4 regions of the Guptibacillus sedimenti genome follow, and region 2 is predicted to be linked to each of the others. Evidence: riboswitches for the same ligand, from Rfam matches in the RefSeq annotation. Region 2 holds a riboswitch; each other region holds the start of a gene.
What was found. Region 2 has a riboswitch for cyclic di-GMP ahead of PQ578_RS16270 (anti-repressor SinI family protein). Riboswitches for the same ligand answer to the same signal wherever they lie in the genome.

Region 1: linked by a shared signal. The riboswitch ahead of PQ578_RS09755 (HD-GYP domain-containing protein) and the one ahead of PQ578_RS16270 (anti-repressor SinI family protein) in region 2 are both predicted to bind cyclic di-GMP.
Region 3: linked by a shared signal. The riboswitch ahead of PQ578_RS01210 (anti-repressor SinI family protein) and the one ahead of PQ578_RS16270 (anti-repressor SinI family protein) in region 2 are both predicted to bind cyclic di-GMP.
Region 4: linked by a shared signal. The riboswitch ahead of PQ578_RS18315 (amidase) and the one ahead of PQ578_RS16270 (anti-repressor SinI family protein) in region 2 are both predicted to bind cyclic di-GMP.

The regions. Positions count from the first base shown of each region.
Region 1 covers NZ_JAQQWV010000002.1:281,606-285,819, forward strand. Annotated here, with positions in the region: gene PQ578_RS09745 (aldo/keto reductase) at 1-800, opposite strand, end outside; gene sda (sporulation histidine kinase inhibitor Sda) at 972-1,139, opposite strand; gene PQ578_RS09755 (HD-GYP domain-containing protein) at 1,197-1,835, opposite strand; cyclic di-GMP riboswitch class II at 1,847-1,929, opposite strand; gene PQ578_RS22415 (M23 family metallopeptidase) at 2,239-2,523, shown strand; gene PQ578_RS09765 (GerAB/ArcD/ProY family transporter) at 2,539-3,645, opposite strand; gene PQ578_RS09770 (STM3941 family protein) at 3,824-4,214, shown strand, end outside.
Region 2 covers NZ_JAQQWV010000003.1:373,867-378,080, forward strand. Annotated here, with positions in the region: gene PQ578_RS16265 (glycine--tRNA ligase) at 1-1,335, opposite strand, end outside; gene PQ578_RS16270 (anti-repressor SinI family protein) at 1,665-1,817, opposite strand; cyclic di-GMP riboswitch class I at 1,842-1,930, opposite strand; gene PQ578_RS16275 (hypothetical protein) at 2,215-2,445, shown strand; gene PQ578_RS16280 (thioredoxin family protein) at 2,478-2,798, opposite strand; gene egtB (ergothioneine biosynthesis protein EgtB) at 2,958-4,214, opposite strand, start outside.
Region 3 covers NZ_JAQQWV010000001.1:225,594-229,807, reverse strand. Annotated here, with positions in the region: gene PQ578_RS01220 (SDR family oxidoreductase) at 16-783, opposite strand; gene PQ578_RS01215 (hypothetical protein) at 872-1,165, opposite strand; cyclic di-GMP riboswitch class I at 1,392-1,489, shown strand; gene PQ578_RS01210 (anti-repressor SinI family protein) at 1,512-1,631, shown strand; gene PQ578_RS01205 (helix-turn-helix domain-containing protein) at 1,744-2,079, shown strand; gene PQ578_RS01200 (hypothetical protein) at 2,200-2,463, opposite strand; gene PQ578_RS01195 (anti-repressor SinI family protein) at 2,476-2,598, opposite strand; gene PQ578_RS01190 (helix-turn-helix domain-containing protein) at 2,908-3,249, shown strand; gene PQ578_RS01185 (hypothetical protein) at 3,285-3,458, opposite strand; gene fabZ (3-hydroxyacyl-ACP dehydratase FabZ) at 3,690-4,112, opposite strand; gene PQ578_RS01175 (DNA-directed RNA polymerase subunit beta) at 4,131-4,214, opposite strand, start outside.
Region 4 covers NZ_JAQQWV010000005.1:70,802-75,015, forward strand. Annotated here, with positions in the region: gene PQ578_RS18300 (lmo0954 family membrane protein) at 1-243, opposite strand, end outside; gene ytzI (YtzI protein) at 439-612, shown strand; gene PQ578_RS18310 (YwbE family protein) at 590-781, shown strand; gene PQ578_RS18315 (amidase) at 829-1,731, opposite strand; cyclic di-GMP riboswitch class I at 1,770-1,856, opposite strand; gene PQ578_RS18320 (HelD family protein) at 1,988-4,093, opposite strand.

The sequences.
Region 1 (4,214 bases), on a different contig from region 2:
CCATTTGGACGCGTTAATTCAGCCATCATGGCCATTTCAGTTTCATCTAATTCGAAATCGAAAATGGAGAGGTTTTCACGCTGGCGTTCTGGAGACGAAGATTTAGGGATTGGAATGGAACCTAATTGGTAGTGCCAGCGTAAAATGATTTGGGACACGGACTTGTGGTGCTGTTCTGCGATTTTTGTGATCGTTTCATTTTCTAAAATGTCATTCACCCGAGCAAGTGGGCTCCAGGATTCCGTTTTAATGTTGTTTTGTTCGTGCCATCTTCTTTGTTCTTCTTGGTTAAAGAACGGATGCAATTCGATTTGATTGATGCTTGGCTTAACGCCTGTTTCCTTTTCCAATTGTTCTAAGTGTTCAGGGAGGAAATTACATACGCCAATGGAGCGGATCAAGCCCCATTTTTTTGCATCTATTAAAGCTTGCCATGCTTCCACAAAATGACCTTGTTTCGGATTTGGCCAGTGGATGAGGTACAAATCGTAGTAATCTAAATTCGCACGATACAGTGATTCTTGAATAGCCGTTACCGCTTTTTCATATTCCTGATATCGACCTGGTAGTTTCGATGTGATGCGTAATTCGTTTCTTGGAACTGTACTGCGACGAATGGCTTCGCCAACCGTTCCTTCATTCTCATAATTATACGCGGTATCAATGAGGCGGTAGCCAACATCAATCGCACTTGTGATGCCTGTTGCACCATGATTTCCGTTTAATTTGTAAGTTCCAAATCCAATCGCAGGTAAAGTAAGGCCATCATTCAACGTGATTTCTGGAATTGATTTCTTCATCCAAACTCATTCCTTTCTGGAGTACGTTCTTTAAACTAGTACCTCGTTCTAGAAAATGTAAACTTATGTAAGCGTGATCAATTCATTTTCAAATAAAATAATTGGGAATGGTTTTATCACACCATAAAAGAGCTTACGAAAAGAGAGTAAGCTCTTTTAAGTTACGGCGACCTATCGAATCATTCTCGCTTTTTCATAACAATCTATATGGGGATCAGGAGGAGTTAGCCCCCTGCGATAAATTTCAGAAGTTAACATTTCGATAAACGCTTGATCAAGTTGAAGCTTATACGCATCACAATAGGCAATGAACAACTCCTGATTTGTGAGAAACATCATTCTGATGACCTCCCTAATTTGTTGTTGTAGCTGAAACGATAAAGGATATGCTGCTTTTCATTTTTGATGGGGTACATAATCAAAATAATGAAGCAGAATCTTTTTCCCTTTTAATCGCTTTTCCATATAGGCAACAAACAAGAAAGTGCATCGAGCATCATACAGATTTCGATCTTTCTTAAGTTCATAGATGGCGGCCTGATCTGATCGCTTTGGACGATAAGGTCGGTCCATTGTCATAGCGGAATAGCTATCAATCACACGAAGGAGATTTACGGCAAACGGCAGCTGTTCCTTCAACATATGATCAGGATATCCTGTTCCGTCACTATTTTCGTGATGATGTAAGATCAAGGAAGGCTCGAAATCAATTTCTGGATAGTCACTTAAAATCTCTATGCCAAGTTCTGGGTGTTGTTCCAGCTCGCTTTTCTCAGAAAGAGTGAGTGGTCCATTCTGTTGAAGAATCTCTTTTGAAACAAGTAGCATTCCTATGTCATGTAAAAGAACGGACTGAAGGATGATCGGTTTCAATAGGGAGTGAAGATTGTAGTGCAAACAAAAATCAATATAATAACTTGTGGATTGAACGGAGTGATGGAAGGAAGGAGGGTCGTGACGACGGAGAAGTTCCATCAATTGCAGTGATTGATAAGAAAATAAATGAGCGTGCCCGTGCAATGTACACTTTTTCATGTTCATTCTCCTTTTGAGGAGCCGGTTGCACTACTTGCTCCCTATCATTCAAGTGCCCAGGCTAAAATGATAGTTCATCGCATTCTCTTTGTTAGTGTTGTGTTCCTCTGAAATTTACGGAACTCTAATTTCTTATCTAATCAATACCATAAAAAGGCGGGTTTGTTAATAGTTTTATGCACGATTTTATACAAAAGGTTAAAGCAGCTGGTTACCTAGAAAATCAGGTCTTCTTTATAGCGACCTTTAATCCTATTGGGCAACAAAGAAATAAAACAGAAGCATTTCTTTAATTAAATATACTTTATTTCCCAATACAAAATTATCCATTTTAAAGATATGATGTTAGTGCACTCATTTGGTGAAAATCAGATGAGAAAAATACATATCGAGGAGGAGTAACATGAAGAAACTTGCAAAATTCGCAACCATTTCATTTGTCTCAGTTGGATTGTTAGCTGGAGCAGCACAGGTAGGTACCCCTACAGTTGAAGCTAAAGGGCCTGTAGTCAATGCACCAGCTGGATGTTTTGGACCGGTTTATTATACGGTGAAGTATGGTGACACTCTATCAGAGATTGCCTCTAAATATGGTTTAACAACGAACTACCTTGCTTCACTGAACAATATTTCAAACCCGAATCAAATCTACGTTGGGCAAAGATTAAAAGCTTATAACTGTAATTAGATCGTGAAACAGAGCTTACTGAGGTTTATCCTTAAGCTCTGTTTTTCTTATTGTGCTAATGATTAACAAAAGTAGTGGAAGTCCAAATACAAAAAAATAACTTGCAGTGGCATGAAAGTTTGATAGGGTTTCAATGGTGAACATGTCATGAGGAACAAGTGAAATTGTCAGTATGAGAAAGGTTGTTATGATAATTGGCCACGTTGCTCTCTTACGTTTCGTAAGCGTCTTGATCCCCTCAGAAGAAATGTACAAATACGATCCAAACGAGGTTAAGACGGATACGGTCCAAATCGATAGAAATAGCAGATCAATCCGATCAATGATAAGAAAAGAGATTCCTTTTAACATATAAACGGTTGGATCTTGAATCGTTTCAAACTGCCTTGGGCTAAAATACACGTATGTGGCAATCGTAATTAGGCAGTAAAAGCACGTCACCGCTACGTTGGAGAGCGTTAAACTAACGAGCGCTTCTTTTCCTTTGTTTTGTAAATAAGGAAAAACAAATAAAGCCATCTCAAAACCAATCATGGAAAAGAATCCTTCAGGTGTGGCTTTTAGAATCGGACGTAATCCGTGCTCCCCAATGGGTAGGATGTATCGTATATCGGATTGCCTTAAGGCGACTAGAATCATAATAATGAGAGGGATAACTAAGATCGTAACGAATTGATTGAATCGACCGAGCACTTTTACTCTTCCTAGGACAAGATAGGCACCTGAGATTGATAGGAGAGAAAGGATTACGATTGAAGGAGTTCGAGGCAGAATCCAAGTGTTAATACTTATTTGAAATAGTTGGAGCACGAGGATTGCCGTTAATCCCGCAAATAAAATGTAACCGATCGAAATCATTGTGCCGATCAATCGTCCCATGATTTTTGGTGCATACTCATAGAGCGATAAGGTAGGAAATCGTTTACTTAAAAAGTACAGAATGAAAATAACGGCTTGAAACCCTATACTAGCAAGTATAATTGCGATCCATCCATCTTTTCCAGCTGTGGAGTAGAGTGTCTGGGGTAAGGAAAGAATACCTACACCCACCTGGGTCTGGAAAATGATAAAGAGAAATTGAACTGAATTAATTTGCTTACTCGTTTTCATCTCCACTGCCATCTCCGATCGTCCCGCGGTTATTACTACTATCTCCAGCATAGTTAAAAAAATGCAATGAGAAGAAAAGGCTTTTCCCACGCTGATTTGGAAAGATTATACGATATTGAAAATAATGGATTTAAATTGGTGGAACCAGGGAATTAAATAGGGAATTTTAACTTGTAAAAGGGGAAGAGGAGTGGAAGAAACGGTGATGAAGTTCTACGAATCAAAAAGAAAATTAATCTTATTAATGGTCGGGTGCTTGTTGTTCGTAGGGGCGGGTGGGTATTTTTCATATACTTTATTTCAAGAAGGTAGCATTTTAATCGCTCTCATTATGCTACTTTGTGGTGGTTTTTTCCTGTTTATTCTCACAATGTATGCTAAAAAAGTCGCCACAGGACACCCCCATGTAACCCTAACCCCTGAGGATTTGGAACTGTATGTGCTTCCAACAGAGAAAATAAACATTCGATGGGAAGACATTGAGGGGTTTATCCCGTATCGCATGCATAGCAATTCTTTTCATGGGCTTGTCTTAAAGGAGGAAGAACGCTATGCAAAGTTAATGCCAAATAAGATGAAAA
Region 2 (4,214 bases):
CATTCTTTTTTGTTCCATCGTATCACGATCACGGATCGTTACTTGCTGATCTTCTACAGAATCAAAATCAAACGTAATCGCGTATGGTGTACCAATTTCATCATGGCGACGGTAACGTTTACCAATTGAACCAGCTTCGTCATAATCAACCATAAAGTATTTAGATAGCTCAGCATGAACGGCACGCGCTTCTTCAGAAAGTTTTTTAGAAAGTGGGAAGACGGCTGCTTTAAATGGCGCAATCGCCGGATGGAAGTGCATCACACTTCTTGAAGTGCCATCTTCAAGCTCTTGTTCTTCATATGCTTCAATCAAAAAGGCAAGCGTCACACGATCTGCACCGAGTGAAGGCTCGATACAATATGGTACATACTTTTCACCCGTTTGCTGATCATGATAAGTAAAATCTTCATTTGAGTGTTCCATATGCTGCTTCAGATCGTAATCTGTTCTTGAAGCAACACCCCATAGCTCACCCCAGCCAAACGGGAATTTATACTCAATATCAGTTGTTGCATTACTATAATGTGAAAGCTCATCTTCCGCATGCTCACGTAATCGAATGCTATCCTCACTTACCCCAAGATTCAGCAACCAGTTTTTGCAATACTCTTTCCAATAGTCATGCCATTCTAGTTCATCACCAGGTTTACAGAAAAATTCAAGCTCCATTTGTTCAAATTCGCGAGTCCGGAACGTAAAGTTACCAGGTGTGATTTCGTTTCGGAAGCTCTTTCCTATTTGCGCAATACCAAAAGGTACTTTTTTACGCATCGAACGTTGTACATTTTTAAAGTTAACAAAAATCCCCTGCGCCGTTTCCGGTCGAAGGTAAATTTCATTTGTGCTTGATTTCGTTACACCCTGATGTGTTTTAAACATTAAATCAAACTGTCGTATTTCTGTAAAGTCTTCACTACCACATTCGGGACATGTAATGTTGTTGTTTTTAATAAGTCGTTCCATTTCTTCAAATGAAAGGCCGTCAGCAATCATTTCATCTTCTTCTGTTGATAGAGCGTCTTCAATTAACTTGTCAGCACGGTGTCTTGTTTTACAACTTTTGCAATCAATTAAAGGATCATTAAAGTTACCTAGGTGACCAGAAGCTTCCCAAGTTTTTGGGTTCATCAATATGGCAGCATCTAGGCCACTATTGTATGGCGATTCTTGAACAAATTTCTTCCACCATGCTCCTTTAATATTGTTTTTTAATTCTACGCCAAGCGGACCATAGTCCCACGTATTTGCGAGTCCTCCGTAAATATCAGACCCTGGAAAAATAAATCCTCTGTGCTTTGATACAGATACGATCTGTTCCATAGAAATTGTCATGTTATTCTCTCCTTTTTTCAATCAATATAAAAAGCTCTCGCTCCATGGACAATAAATGTCCAGGGACGAGAGCTTATGCACCCGCGGTTCCACCCTAGTTGATGCATATCATGCATCCACTTTCAGAACGTAAACTCCAGACCGCCGTTTCATCAGACCTTATTCGGGCTCGCACCATCCCCGAATCGCTTCAATGAGGTTTATCTGATTACTATTTGTCCTTCATAGTTAGTATGGTTATGTATGAGATTGATATGACATATGATACAAAAAATGTTCACCTAAAGTCAAGGATTAAGCCAGAAAAAAACGACCTTACTGGTCGCTCATCATTTATGTACATTCGTGGATGTTGGTTTTTTATCTTGTCTTAGAAATGACCTTACCTCTTCCTTTTGTAACCCAAGCTCCCGGGCAGCCCTCATTAGAATAACCCATTCTTGATCAAGTACTTTCTTAGGCTTAATCTCTGCCATGGTCATTCTTTTCTCCTCCTTATCGGGTTTCCAGGAGGACCAGCCGTCATCGTTGGTGACCCAACATTAGACCTGTGTCTTTGCGTCCCATTCTTTAGAATGGTTTGCCCTTATCTGGAGAATTAAGAAATGACATGCACCGACTATTTTCCTAGAAAACCTACATATTTTTAAAGAATTTACAAATTTACAATAGAAGTTTGCCGGTATATGTTACTAATATACCAGCTACGTAGAAAAAATTCAAAATATTTTTAAAATAATGTCGTAATCATATCATTCAACATGCATGAATCATATGATACTCCTATCAACAAATTGAATCTCTCCATCTAAATCGAGTAGCTTCTCATTTTTGCAGGTGATTGAAAAATAACTAAAAATACCCTAAAGGAAGAGTTTCATGAGACGACATCAAATCGGGACTGCTTGGAGTGGAAAACATGTTGTACTTCTCCACTGTTCACCATTCTCCAATCAAACAACTGCACTCTACAAAAGTCTTTACGCACCAACTGAGCCCCTCCATCCTTCATGTACCGAAACGCTATCGATTTATCTTAGCATCGGCTACTCAATTGCTTTCGTTCATTCACTTAACGATGGCTCAGTTGAATATGTACTTACAAAATAAGAGAAGGTTGCATATGCAACCTTCTCTTATTATTAAAACTGACTTAGATATTCTTTCACTTGATCGGGATTTTTTGTATTTGCACTATGCAAGTGACCAATTTTCTTCCCATCTTTATAAACGAGTAAGCTAGGAATACCCATTACATTATTTTCTTCTGTAATTTCAGGAAACTGTTCAATGTCAATTTGAGCCCAGGACTTATCTTGATTAACATTAATGATGTCATCAATAAAAAAATCAAGACGTTTGCAATCAGGACACCAGTTTGCTTCGTATTTTAGTATGGATACCTCTTTATCGTTAATGAAAGACTGATAAGAATCAGCCGTTTCTATTTTTTTCACATCCATCGCTCCTTCTATCTTTATCTTCAGTGACAATTATATCGAAATAATCTTCTAATGTCTGTAAGGAAGATTACGATATTTCAGCATTAAGAACTTAAAGCTTCAAGAGGTCGAATCCTATCATATCTAGAAACTCAGTAAATCAGGCTAAAATCCCCCCTGTTATTCCACGTCATCTGCAAGACGAATGCCTGTAAATTGCCAGCGTTTTTCAGGACCAAAGAAATTACGATATGTCGGACGGATATGTGTTTGCGAAGTAACGCATGATCCTCCTCGTAAAATCATTTGGCTACTCATGAATTTGGCATTATATTCACCTAATGCACCCTCAAGAGGTTTATTACCTGGATATGGCATATAAGGACTTTTCGTCCATTCCCATACATCTCCATAAGCTTTTTTAATGTTACCTTCTTCTTCTTTCACTGATGCAACCGGATGATAGTGACCATCCTCTACAAAATTACCAGCGATCGGCTGATCCCTTACTGCAACTTCCCATTCTGATTCTGAAGGTAGGCGCTTTCCTACAAAACTTGCATAGGCTTCGGCTTCGTAATAGCTAACGTGGGTAACGGGCTCTTCTTTATTAATCGGCACTAGTCCATGAAGTGTAAACACATACCACTCACCATCTTTTTCGATCCAATGCAATGGCGCTTTCCAATTTTCATTCTTCACAGTTGCCCAACCATCAGACAGCCAGTAGGCAGCCTGGTCATAGCCTCCAGCATTTATAAATTCCATGTATTCTCCGTTCGTCACAGTTCTTGTCGCTAACTTAAATGGTTCAAGCCATACCTTATGTACTGGTCGTTCATTGTCAAAAGAAAAGCCGTCATCTTCATCCATACCCGTTTCAATAAGTCCACCCTCGAATGACACCCATTCTAACGGTGTCGCTTTTGCTGTAGGTTCGTCATCAAGTGGACGGTATACAGGGTACAACGGATTAACGGAGAAATTATATTTAATATCTGTCATTAAAAGTTCTTGGTGTTGCTGTTCATGATTTAGTCCAATTTCAACGAGATCTGCAACTTGATGAAGATGTCCTTCATCGAGTTGTTGAATTAAGTTCACTATTTCTTCATTGATATCCGAACGATAGCTTCTTACTTTATCTATACTTGGTCTACTTAATAATCCCCTTGAATGACGCGGAAAGTAACTTCCAACACTTTCATAGTACGAGTTAAATAAATAGTCAAATTCTTTATGAAAAGACTCATAATTTTCTTTATACTGTTTTAAAATAAACGTTTCAAAAAACCAAGTCGTGTGGGCCATATGCCATTTGGGAGGACTTACATCGGGAATTGATTGGATAGTGAAATCCTCCGTCTCAAGCGGTTCCACTAATGTATTTGTCATTGCGCGTGTAGCCTCAAAGGAATGAAGCAATTGTTCTCGTAA
Region 3 (4,214 bases), on a different contig from region 2:
GGCCAGGTTTTTAGTTTATAACAGCGATTCTGCTCCATCAACAAACATCGCTGTGCCTGTAACATGACTGGATGCTTCAGAAGCTAAAAAGTAAACCACATCCGCTACTTGTTCTGGAGAGCCTGGCTTTTGCTCAAGAGGATGACTTCCTTCAGGATATTCGACCGGGATTTCGATGTCTTCCACACTTTCTTTTTTATCGGTATTCTGATCAATGTTTGTTTCAATCGCACCAGGACAAATCGCGTTAACGCGAATGCGATACTGAGCCAGTTCAAGCGCAGCCATTTTCATAAAAGCCACTTGTCCTGCTTTGGACGTACTGTAGGCCGACATGCCAAAGTTTGAAAAAGTGCGATTGCCATTAATGGAGCTTGTAATAATTATGCTACCTCCGTTTTCTTTCATATAAGGAATCGTGTGCTTGACCATTAAAAACGTACTTCGCAAGTTTGTTTCAATCGTTTGATCCCACTCCTCTACCTTCATTTCTTCAATTGGATTGAGCGTTCCGTTAATCCCGGCATTATTAAAAAGAATATCAACGCGTCCCCATTCGCTCACAACTTGCTTTAATCCGTATGTAACCCGTTCTTCGTCGGAAACGTCCACATCAAGTACGAATGCTTCACCTCCGTCATTAATAATTTCTTCCTTCACTTGTTCTGCCCGACTTTCTTTTAAATCAAATAAACAAACGCGAATCCCTTCTTTCGCCATTCGCTTAGCTGTCGCTTCTCCAATGCCAGAACCTCCACCTGTAATCACTGCCACCTTGTTCATGTTCATAACCTCCTTTTTTCTGCCTATTCCCGCTGCTACATTTTTTTAGACCGTTTTTTGAAAATAAAAAGAGACCTGCATAGGCCTCTTATTGCTGATCTTCCGTTTCATCATTCGGCTGTTTCTCGGCGTCGTCCATATCGCCTTCCTCCATATTGCCATCTTCATCTTGATCGCCTTCTTGTTTCCCATTCTGATTCATCGTGTCGTCATCTTCTTCATCAATTGTTCCATCGTCTTCATTCACATTCTCTTCATCCTCAGGCGTATTCTCCTGCATTTCTGGATCTTCAACAGGACCTTCTTCTTCATTTGCATTGGAGCATGCTGCTATGTTCAATGCAAGTAAACAAGTAACTAATGATAACACCCACTTTTTCAAAATAACTCCTCCTTGTAGCCGTAATAGTGGTATTTTTGCCATCTCTTTGAAAAATATGTATCCATGAAACCACCGGCTGCAGATGAGGATAAATTAAGCTGCTTTTTTACAAAAATAGTCATAAATAATTGTTATTTTTTACAATTTTCTACACCTTTCGTAGGTTAAATGTCCTATGATGAAAGTAGTTATTTTCGTTAGCATTCGTTAATCGTACAACGTATCCTCCAGAAAAGGGCAACTATTTTTGAAAAAAAGTAGACGCAAAGTAAACAGATCTAAGGAAGTTGTTATTGGAGCTTCTATGATGGCTGAACTACCTGGAATGAGTTGAAGGAGGAGTTACATGGGCGTACATACGGAGGAAAAACTTGATGAAGAATGGGTTGCACTAATCATTGAAGCGAAAGAACTTGGCATGGATATTAACGAAATTAAATCATTTCTTCATCAAAATGGAAAGTAACTCTAACGAAAGCGGCATCGCATTATGCCGCTTTCGTTCTATTTACGGAACAAAAACATACTGGTATAATTAATAATAGAAAGAATTTTGTCGAAGCATCGGAGGGATGAACGTGATCGGGGAAGAAGTTAAAAAGTATCGTTTACGCAAAGGATTATCACTTTCAGAATTAGCAGAACGCGCCAACGTCGCGAAATCGTATTTAAGTTCCATTGAACGAAATATACAATCAAATCCCTCTATTCAATTTCTAGATAAAATTTCAAATGTACTGGATGTTTCAGTCGAAGTACTTCTTCAAGGGGATGATCCCATTCATCAAAGTGAATTAGACGCTGAATGGAAGAAGTTAGTGAAAGAAGCGATGGAATCAGGTGTTAGTAAAGATCAATTCAAGGAATTTCTTGAATTTAATAAATGGCGCGCAAAGCAGGGGCCTCATCAATAAAGTGTCATGCAAGAGCCGACACCTTTTGGTAGGCTCTTATTTCATTTACAAATAAGGTCACGCTAGTACAAATCTAGAGAGTAAACCGGGGAAGCTTGATTAAATCTTATGGTCCTTTTCTTACTCATTATGAGGCGAAATGGTTTGGTTTTTAATAATTTCACTTAGTTCCTCATACATCTTTTGTTCATCCTCGATCAGTCCCTTGATGTCCTGATCTTTATTTTCGAGACTGTGAATTTTCTCTAGAATAAAAGGCAGATCACAGTTGCCTTTATATTCATCGTTAATGTAGAGCTTGGCGATTTGTTCATCAACCGCTATCACTTTGATTCTTTTCCCTAGTATATAGGATACAAACGTCCCCTCACCTAATTTAATCACCATCATTCCTCCTTACTTTTTTGAGGAATTGATTAAAAACCGCTTCACTTCCTCCTTAGACAAACCTATATTTCTTGCGATTGACATAAGGGTCACCCAATCCTGATCCAATTTTTCGTCAGTATACGTTCTCATTCCCCATCCCCCTTATCAAATTCAGCAATTACCGACACTAATAAAGAACGTTTTGTTCTTTATTTAGAATGTACATCTAATATAGTCTTATTTTGGAAGATTAAAAAGAGTGAAAATTCATTATATTAAGCTGTATTTTTGGATAAACTTGCTATTTTCTAACAAATCCTCTACTATTCTTAATTTTTCACAATTTTATCTTTCATTCTCTCTTTCATTTATAAAATCTATGACTATTGTTCTGTTTACAGAACAATGCGTTCTTGATAAAATTAACTCATTAAATAATGATAAAGTCGAGGTAAAGGGATGATCGGTGAAAAAATTAAACTTTATCGGAATCGAATGGGATTGTCTTTGACAGAATTAGCAAAGCGGGCAGGGGTAGCAAAGTCCTATCTAAGTTCCATCGAGCGAAATCAACAGGCAAATCCTTCTATTCAATTTCTTGAAAAAATCGCAGCGGAACTTAAAGTGCCGATTGAGGTATTCATTCTTGAAGAAGATTATGAGGAACCTGTACTTGATACAGAATGGAAAGAATTGATTGAAGAGGCCATGCGCTCTGGCATTACAAAAGAAGACTTTGCGGATTATTTAGAGTTTAAAAAGTGGCAATTGCATCACGGAAAAAGCGAGCCGGAAAAATAGAAACTCCTGTCCAGGATGGACAGGAGAGAAAGTTCTTATTCAGCAGAGTTCTCGGAGTTTTCGTTAGCTGCGGGCTCTTCGGTGTTACTTCCATTGTTCATAGAGTTGTTGCCGTTTTCTGAATCATTTTCACCGCTGTTACACGCTGTGATTAACATAACAGCTACTAACGAAGTTGCAATTTTGAGCATGAATTTCTTGTTATTCATTTCCAAAATTCCTCCCTGAACTCGATAAGTTTTTACCGCTATTTAACGGTTGAGTAAATCATATCAGGTCCAAAAGGGAAAATGTTGAAATTTACATAGTCTCTATGATGGTTTTACAATACGGATAAGTGCTTAACATGCCAACAATAATTCCGTTCCGGGTCTAAAAATGAATCCTCCCTTCTTGTGTCAAAATACTGACACAAGAAGGGAGGATTCGCTCTTTTATACTTACTTAAGGGCAAACATAATTTCAGCTTCAGCAGCAACTTCACCATCAACAGTGGCTGTTGCTTTTCCTTTACCAATCGGTCCTTTAATGCGGATGATTTCCACTTCAAGACGAAGCTGATCACCTGGTTTCACTTGTCTTTTAAATCGGCATTTATCAATGCCTGTAAAGAAAGCAAGCTTCCCCTGGTTTTCTTCTTTCTTAAGCATCGCCACTGCCCCTACTTGAGCAAGTGCTTCTACAATCAAAACTCCTGGCATAACCGGGTAGTCCGGAAAATGGCCATTAAAGAATTCTTCATTTGCTGTCACGTTCTTAATACCGACCGCACGTACTTCTTCTTCTACTTCAAGAATTCGATCAACAAGAAGGAAAGGGTAGCGATGCGGGATAATCTTTTTTATTTCCTGACTATCTAACATATCTTATTCTCCTATCTGTTACTCTTCTTTTTTAACAATATCACTTATCTTCACCCAGGTGCTCTTTTTAAACACATCGCCAGGGCTACCATCACCAATTAC
Region 4 (4,214 bases), on a different contig from region 2:
ATAGAGAACATAAACCGCTACCAGGCCTAGGATAGCTGGCATATTTGCCACGGCCGTGCTTAAACCGATAATCCCTATAATTCCCCAGATGACTTTTCCAGTTGTTGAGTCTGATTTAAGAAATTTCTTTGCTGCAACGTATAAGATACCTAGACTTATGATCATTCCTACTAGTGAACCAAGGTTTGCTAGTAAAACAATCGCAGCAATGATCCCTAATAATAGTAAACCTGCTTTCTTCATCAAGGTCGCCTCCTTTCATATCCTTATTCTACCTTTTGCCATAAGCTTTCATAATGAGCTAAAGCTATATCTTTGCATAAGCCCTGAGACCTAGTTAAATCATAGATAGTGTCAAGTATAGGTTAAAGCCTGTTCTATCTTAACTAAACGAATCATGGTAAAGTGAAAGCAGATAGCACGGAAAGGAGTTCGGGAATGGTTATTATTACGACCATTATCGTTGTAATCATTATGACGATTGTCATTGCCGCTGCTTTTGGAATGGCTGTATCAAAGGGGTACAGTGTCAAACATACTGTCGATCCGTTGCCAGATGAGCATCGGAAGACAGAGAAAGAGGGGAAACATGAACGGACAGAACCGAAGTAATATCGCGCCTGGAAAAACCGTTGATATCGTCTTGAAACAAGACCAGCGTTCAGGGAAAACAACGCGAGGGATTGTAAAAGATATTTTAACAAAATCTCCAACTCATCCACACGGCATTAAAGTACGTCTTGAAGATGGACAGGTTGGTCGAGTCAAAACCATCTTGTGATAATCGTAAAAAACCCCCCGGAATAAAGTCCGGGGGGTTTCGCATTTCTATGGTTTTAACGCCATCCAACTATCAAGATAATGTATGGAAAAACCATCTAAAGCCGTTGAATTCTCGTAAGCTGTTTTTACTTTGAGAAGCTCATCATTCATGATCGCTTCTCCTTCTTCAAAAAATGAGATATACGAAGCTTCTGACGTTTGTCCCGTCTCTACTCCGATGGAGACTTTTTTATGATGCTCTTCAGCAAATGCGATTTCATTACGAACAAGCGCAATAATTCCATTGCCTCCATCTGCACAATCTCGGTAAGCCATTAATGTTATTACATCTGCTGTCTGAATAATCCATTCAGCTAAATTTCCAGATCCATAACGATTTTGATAAGATTGCTCGTCAAACCAGAACGGTGTGTCGACTCCGAACAAGATACTCATGCTCCCCGCTCGTGCTTTTGCATTTAATAACCGATCCTGATAAAAAGCGATTGTGTCTTGATAATTATTCGTCCATCCTGAATGGAGATAAGGCTCAATATCAAGATGAACACCACTAAATTTCTGGTACTCTGCTGCATTCGCTTGATACGCTTCTAGCCAGTTAAATAAGTTACTTTGATACGTAGCTCCTTTAATGGTTGCCCAGTTTGGCGCTCCATCAAGCGCATGAACACGTATCCCTTTAGCTGTCGCTTTTTCAATAAATGAGCGATAGGAAGATTGTGCGATTGAGCGGTTGATTTGTAAGTAGGCGTCACTTACTTGTTTCTCTTCCATAAATTGAAGAACTTCTACTGGTTTTGTTTCAATATCCCTTGTATTCCAAATCCATGTAGCAAGAGCTTGATCCATTTCGCTCGCCTCGGCTTTCCCTTCAGGCAGTGCAACTGACTGTACAACATAGGCCAGTATAAAAAAGAGAATAACGCTAGCAACAGATAAATTCCTCACATGTGTGCTCTCCTTTTTTCTGAACCAAGAGCTCAACCCCTGGCAGTCTGGCAGCCATTCGCATTAATGCGGGCAGGCCCATAACTTTGCGTCCCTACCTTTCAATAGGTTTGCCTTTTTCAGTTTTATCTTCCAACTACTTTTATTATCGGTAGAGAGATCGTGAGAGTTTAGCTAAATTTTATCGTATATTAAATCATACTGTGCATCTAATTCTTCAAGAATGCCGCCTCTTATTTCTTAAACAAACGTTTGATTAACTTGGTAACAGCTTTGAAGGAACCTCTGTATAAAACAATTTGAGCTCGTGCAATGCTCGCGTACAACCCACATATAAAAGTTTTGCATCTTCCACATTGGATCCGTAATTTCCTTTATTCGCATTTGCTATGATAACCCCATCGAATTCTAAACCCTTCGTTAGATAGATCGGTACTATGGAAATGTCGCCTTCATATGAGCGATCTTCTTTTGTAAGAAGATTGACATCTTTCTCGTTAGCAAACTTTTGATACAACTGATCACATTCTTCTTCAGTTCTTCCAACAATGGCAATCGTTTTCATCCCTCGACTTTTCATTTCCTGAGCTGTTTCAAACAAGCGGTCGAATAAACTTTCTTTCTCTATTTTACGAACGGTAACACTCTCTCCACTACGAAATACAGGGACTGCAGGTTGAACAGGTATGTTAGCATGCGCAATAATTTCATTGGCAAATTCAATAATTTCTAATGTAGAGCGATAGCTTTGTTCTAGTTCAATATACAGCTCGTTTTTCTGAAAGATGTCTTTGAATTCCTGCCATTGATGAATCCCTTTATAGGCATGAATACCCTGAGATAGATCGCCTAGGATCGTAAATGATTGCGATCGATTCACTTCCATCAACAAAGCTAATTGAAAAGGAGAAAAGTCCTGTGCCTCATCTATCACGATATGCTGAAAAACATCGTCTTTATGAACACCATTCAACTTAAATTGAATATAGAGGAGAGGAGCAAGGTCAGATGGGGATACGTTCTTCTTTTTTAATAGCTTAGATGTTCCTAATATTATTCCTTCATCTACTAGTTGCGTTCGTTCGGTTTTAGGAACATACTCTGGAGGATTTGCCTGAAACAATGCCTTATAAAAAGAAAGCGCTGTTTGCTTCGGCCATTTTTTAAAATATAGGTTTAGCTGTGTATTCGCAACTTTACGGTACTCTTTTTGTAAATGACTCCCTTCAATTGCCTTAACCTCATCTTTAATCCAGACTTTAAAACGATTCATGATCATATCACGCTTTCGTCCAACAGGATATGCGGAGAGATCTTCTAGCCACTGCTGAATTTTAACTTCAGGCAGCTTACTTCCTTCAAATGGAATGAAGTCTCCTTCTGGTTCCACGGATTGGCTATAATAGAAAAGAGCTTTATCGATCCAATCTTTAAAGAGAGTCGAACCTTTCACTCTCCCCCCAGCTAAGTTCATATCTGGCCGTTCCCTCGCAAACCATTTTTGAAGGTCGTCTTCTGTAGCATCTAATTTCACTTTTTCCTCAATCATGCTTAATGTCCAATCAGTAAAAGTCGATTGTTGAATTCCTCCTACCCCTAACTCAGGAAGAACACCAGAAATATAGTCAAGAAACATTCGGTTCGGTGCAAAAATAATCATTCTTCCTGCTTGTATCGTATCTCGATACTCGTACAACAAGTAAGCTAACCGATGCAAGGCAACAGTTGTTTTCCCGCTTCCTGCTGCACCTTGAATGATTAAGGGCGTCGATCGTTCTGCACGAATAATATCATTTTGTTTTGCTTGTATTGTAGAAACAATGTCGCGAAGGCGATTGTCTTTATTTTCACTGAGGCGATAGAGTAGAAACTCATCTGATCCACTTAAATCATCGCTTCCTTCTACATAAGTGTCCACCACTCGCTGAAGTTCTTTATCTCGAATCACAATGTTTCTTTTTAGTTCGATATTCCCCTCAATCATGCCATCTGGAGACAAATAATAAACATCCTCTTCTGGACCAGTAAAGGCATAGAACATACTTGCAAGAGGCGCTCGCCAATCAATGACTAGAGAATCCTGTGAATCACCATCTGCTACGCCAACCTTCCCAATGTAGTAGGCGCGTGATGCCTTCTCATCTTCTTGAAAATCCATTCTCGCAAAATACGGTTCTTTAGCAGCGATAGCAAGTGATTGACGATTTTCCTCACGAATGCTTTCAAGAGCCTGTTCAGTTACATTATCACCTGAATACCGGGGATACCCTTCCAATGTTTTTTGTTGTTTTGTAATCTCGGCAGCAATTTGATCGAGTTGCTGCTTCTCTTTTCGATAGGCACTTTGATTCTTATGATCCAAGATCAGTTACCTCCTTCTGAGATTTGCCTTTAACTGAGACAGAAGTTTAATACTACCATAAGTGCAGTTTATCTACCAATTTATTTTTGGAAAATTTAAAAATATGACCTTTTCTAAAAAA